Regions from separate parts of the Klebsiella sp. RIT-PI-d genome, predicted to be linked through region 2. Evidence: predicted binding sites of a transcription regulator. Region 2 holds the regulator's gene; the other holds the start of a gene.
The links. Region 2 encodes Fur, which represses iron uptake genes when iron is present. Its sites were predicted from a motif close to ATAATAATGAGAACNACTATCAA; they were not measured.

Region 1 (2,411 bases), 100 kb from region 2:
ATTGATGCTGGTTTCCGCTTTCAGATCGTCGTTGCCCATCATGTAGCAGCCCACGCCGGTGCCGCTGGCGTAGCAGCCCTGGCCCTTGCTGTACAAAATGTAGTTCGGGTTGGTCTGATACAGACTTGGCGCTTTATAGGCGCGGGCAATGCCCATTTTCAGGGTGAAATCATCGCCAAGACCCTGCGACAGGTTCAGAGATGGACTCCAGTTATTACCTACAATGCTGTGATGATCGAAACGCAGGCCTGGCGTCAGCATGGTGCTGTCGGTCAGCTCAATGTTGTCTTCGGTAAACAGGGAGAAAATCTCAGCTTTCGAGTACGGACTGCGATCGGTGCTAGCGTAACCCGGAATATCGCCCCCCATAAACGTCTGACCGTTTGAGGTCATATCCTTCATGCGCTGCTGGTTCCATTCGCTGCCAAGCGTCAGGTTCTGATTAACCAGCCACTCGAAAGGCAGATTAATTTCGCTGTGGAGCAGCACATCACTCAGATCGATATCGGCAAATTTCTGCGTTGCGTTGGGATCGAAAATGCCTTCCGTACCGCCCGCCAGACCTTCTGGGGTGCGCGAGTTACGCGTATGTTCGTACTGCGCCCAGTTACTGGTAGTGATACCGCTATCCCAGCCGCCGTTCCAGGTCAGAGAATAGGTCTGGCGATAGAGCCGGTTAGTCTCTTTACCGTAGTTTTTCTTCACCAGTGCGTTGGTATTGGTATTTTGCGTATCGCCCGCGTAGAGGTTGTTCTGACGGCTGTAGCCGGACTCAAATTCCAGCGATTGCATCGGGGCGAAATCCCAGCGCAGCACGCCGTTGATATCTTTATTTTCTACCCCTTCACGTCCGGCAGGCAGGGTATCGGCATAAATACCGGTACGTTCCGACTGATGACCCTGGTTAATATCCCAGGCGTCGGCCTGCGTTTTATCCAGATTACCGTAAAGACGGAAGCTGAAATCGGCGCCCAGCGGGCCGGTCAGATTGAAGTTAGTGCGTTTGGTTGATCCTTCATCCTTATGTTCCGGCGCATCCAGATAGGTATCCCACGAGCCGTGCCATTCGCCGCTGCTTTTTTTGGTGATGATATTGACCACGCCACCCGCCGCGCCGTTGCCGTAACGGGCGGCCGCCGGACCACGCAGAACTTCAATACGCTCGATCATTTCCGGCGGCACCCAACCGGTGTCACCACGGGTATCGCGCTCGCCGCGCCAGCCCAGACGCACGGAGTTACGGCTGGTTACCGGTTTACCGTCGATCAGGATCAGGGTGTTTTCCGGCCCCATACCGCGGATGTCAATCTGGCGATTATTGCCGCGCTGGCCGCTGGTGGAGTTACCGGTCAGGTTAACCCCGGGCATGGTGCGAATAATTTCAGACACGTCGCGGGCGGGAGGATTTTTGCGGATCTCGTCGGCGGTAATCGTTGATACGCCGGGAGCCTGAAGATTTTGCTGTGCGGCGGTCACGACCATCGTTTCGCCGTCGGATGGGGTGCTTTCTTCCGCATGCAGTGGAAGCGCTACCCCGTAAATTCCCAGATTGACCAGCAAGGCCAGGGAGTGAATTTTGTTATTCATTATCAGTCCTGCTTTTCGTTGCCGCATCCCTGTTAATCCCGTCCCGGTGCTCAGGGTGCTGACCTTATTATTGCCGGGGTGCTTAGTGCCACTTCCCTGAATCACTCAGCCCATAGCATGGTTTTAGGATCTGCGCTGCCACAGCGCGCCATTACGCTATTGCAAATGCAAATAGTTATCAATAATATTATCAATAAAATTTAACGATTAAAAAAAAGATTCACATAAACAAAGGGTTAATATTGTGGCAAGTATGTTAACGGGTAGTGAAGCCTGGTGGCGTGCGCAAAATGGCCCGCAAATCGTGCGGGAAGGAGAGCGCTGTCGGGTCACTTTTTTATGGCGCGATCCTGCTGGCGTACAGTCTCAGGTGCGCCGGGTATGGATTTACATCACCGGCGTCACCGATCACCATCAAAATGCCGTTCCGCAGACCCTGCAGCGTGTTCCCGGTACTGACGTCTGGCAGTGGCAAACCTGGCTGGCAGCGGACTGGCGGGGTAGCTATTGTTTTATTCCCTCTGAGCGGGACGGCGATTTTGCACCCGACGTCTTTATTGACGGCGCGCTGGACCGGACGGCACTACGCGAAGGTTGGCGTAAATTGCTGCCGCGCGCGCTGGCCGATCCGCTGAATGCGCAGAGCTGGAAGGGCGGTCGTGGTCACCCGGTATCGGCCCTGGAAATGCCCGATGCGCCGGTCCAGCCTGGCTGGCACTCTCCGGCAGCGCAGTGTCCGTCGCCTGAACTGCTGCGCTGGCACAGCGATCGGCTGGGTAACGAGCGCCGGGTATGGGTATTTTCCAGCGGTGAGGATAACGGGG
Region 2 (2,411 bases):
AGGCTGATTAAAAATGCAACGTCCGCACGCCAGATTGCCTGCGGACGTTGGCGTGCTTCTCCCACTGCTGTATGATGGCGTGCTACCCAACCGGACTTAAGCCCGGCTGCTTTTATTCCCCGAAGTCACTCTGAATCATGGCAAAAGAACAAACGGACCGTACCACATTAGATCTGTTCGCAAATGAGCGTCGCCCGGGAAGACCCAAAACCAATCCCCTTGCGCGTGATGAACAGTTACGCATCAATAAGCGTAATCAGTTAAAACGTGACAAGGTTCGCGGCCTGAAGCGCGTCGAGCTGAAGCTGAACGCGGACGCAGTGGACGCCCTGAATGAGCTGGCAGATGCTCGCCAGATCAGCCGTAGTGAGCTTATCGAAGAGATCCTCCTGAGCCAGCTTGCGCTACTGCACGCGCAGGATATTGTCTGAAAATCGCCCTGAATCCTTTTTTCATGTAGCAGGGAGTGCAGTCGAGAGCGATTGCTATTTCCGCGTACTTCTCTGTTCTGCTATCATTGCCCTTATCCGTGTGCAATGCGCCACCACCATATTACTAAGTATCAAGAGGTTATTTTACTCATGGCAATCACAGGCATCTTTTTCGGCAGCGATACCGGCAATACCGAAAACATCGCAAAGATGATTCAAAAGCAGTTAGGTAAGGATGTCGCCGATGTCCATGACATTGCTAAGAGCAGCAAAGAAGATCTCGCAGGCTACGATATTCTGCTGCTGGGCATTCCAACCTGGTACTACGGTGAAGCACAATGTGACTGGGATGACTTTTTCCCGACGCTGGAAGAGGTAGACTTCAACGGTAAGCTGGTTGCCCTTTTTGGCTGTGGCGATCAGGAAGACTACGCAGAATACTTCTGCGACGCGCTGGGCACTATTCGTGACATCATAGAGCCGCGCGGCGCAACGATTGTCGGCCACTGGCCAACCGCGGGTTATCACTTTGAAGCGTCAAAAGGCCTCGCTGATGACGATCATTTCGTCGGTCTTGCCATTGACGAAGACCGCCAGCCCGAGCTAACCGCCGAACGCGTTGAGCAGTGGGTCAAGCAGATCTCTGAAGAGCTGCACCTCGATGCTATTATCAATGCCTGATGTCAGTAAAGCGCAGCCGCAAGGCTGCGCTTTATCGATAGCTTTGAGCAATCAAAATAATTGCTACAATTTTTTAACTTTTCAGTACTTATCTGTACAATAGCCACTGATTTAACGAGGACGGTTTCCGCTTTGCGAACAACGCCTCGTTTTAATTGCTAAATTTGTCTGATACTTACGGTTTTCAATCAGGCATGGCAGTTCTATAATGAGAGTCATTATGACCGATGCACTCTCTGTAAATACTTCCCTGTGGGGAGTGAATCTTATAGCAACAGGACAGATTCCGCATGACTGACAACAATACCGCATTAAAGAAAGCAGGCCTGAAAGTCACGCTTCCCCGGTTAAAAATTCTGGAAGTGCTTCAGGGGCCTGACAATCACCATGTCAGCGCGGAAGACTTATACAAACGCCTTATCGACATGGGCGAAGAGATTGGCCTCGCTACCGTCTATCGCGTTCTGAACCAGTTTGACGATGCAGGCATTGTCACCCGTCATAATTTTGAGGGTGGTAAATCCGTTTTTGAACTGACTCAGCAGCATCATCACGATCACCTTATCTGCCTCGACTGCGGCAAAGTGATTGAGTTTAGCGATGATTCAATCGAGTTACGCCAGCGTGAGATTGCCGCTAAACACGGTATCCGTCTCACCAACCATAGTCTTTATCTCTATGGTCACTGTGCTGAAGGTGACTGCCGTGAAAACGAACATATTCACGAAGGCAACAACAAGTAATCGACCAGGACGCTAAGTCAGCCAGCCTCCCCGGCTGGCTTTTTTATTTTTTCAGGCAGTAAATTCAGAATTCATTAATATCAGTGATCATTTACGCGGCCTAGAATGATGTGTTACGGGCGTTGTGCACGACGTCTGATGATATTGACAATGGATTAAGTCATGCATAAAAACACCGCATATCAGTCTGCAATTACCCATATTCTTGCCATTTTCGACGACAGGAATAAGAATCGCCTTGCGCAATACCACGCCCTGACCTTTCAGGCCGATAAGATTTGTTTACTGTATGCTGGCGACTACTCGCTTGTGCGCCGACGGGATGGATTGCTGTTAACGCGCTCAAGGGCACCGGGCATTACGGGTATGATCATGCCCGGGACGCCAGAGCAGTATGTTATTCTGCATGCAGACAGTGACTGCGACTATCGACTGGTCAGCAATAAAGACTTTTTTAGCAGAATTGATGAGTTGAAAGCACATCAGGACATGTATACGCTTCTGCTGGCGCAGGTTACGCGACAGCAGGAGCGCGAGGAGTTGCTGTTGGGCGGCA

Region 1: AC791_RS08050 (TonB-dependent siderophore receptor) is a predicted target of Fur. The motif match lies at 1,753-1,775, and genes of this name have one in related genera.

Annotation. Positions count from the first base shown of each region.
Region 1 is NZ_LGIT01000009.1:307,422-309,832, forward strand. Features, by position in the region: gene AC791_RS08050 (TonB-dependent siderophore receptor) at 1-1,587, opposite strand, end outside; partial or broken gene fes (enterochelin esterase) at 1,823-2,411, shown strand, end outside.
Region 2 is NZ_LGIT01000009.1:411,790-414,200, reverse strand. Features, by position in the region: gene ybfF (esterase) at 1-11, shown strand, start outside; gene ybfE (LexA regulated protein) at 138-431, shown strand; gene fldA (flavodoxin FldA) at 582-1,112, shown strand; gene fur (ferric iron uptake transcriptional regulator) at 1,403-1,855, shown strand; gene AC791_RS08535 (helix-turn-helix domain-containing protein) at 2,018-2,411, shown strand, end outside.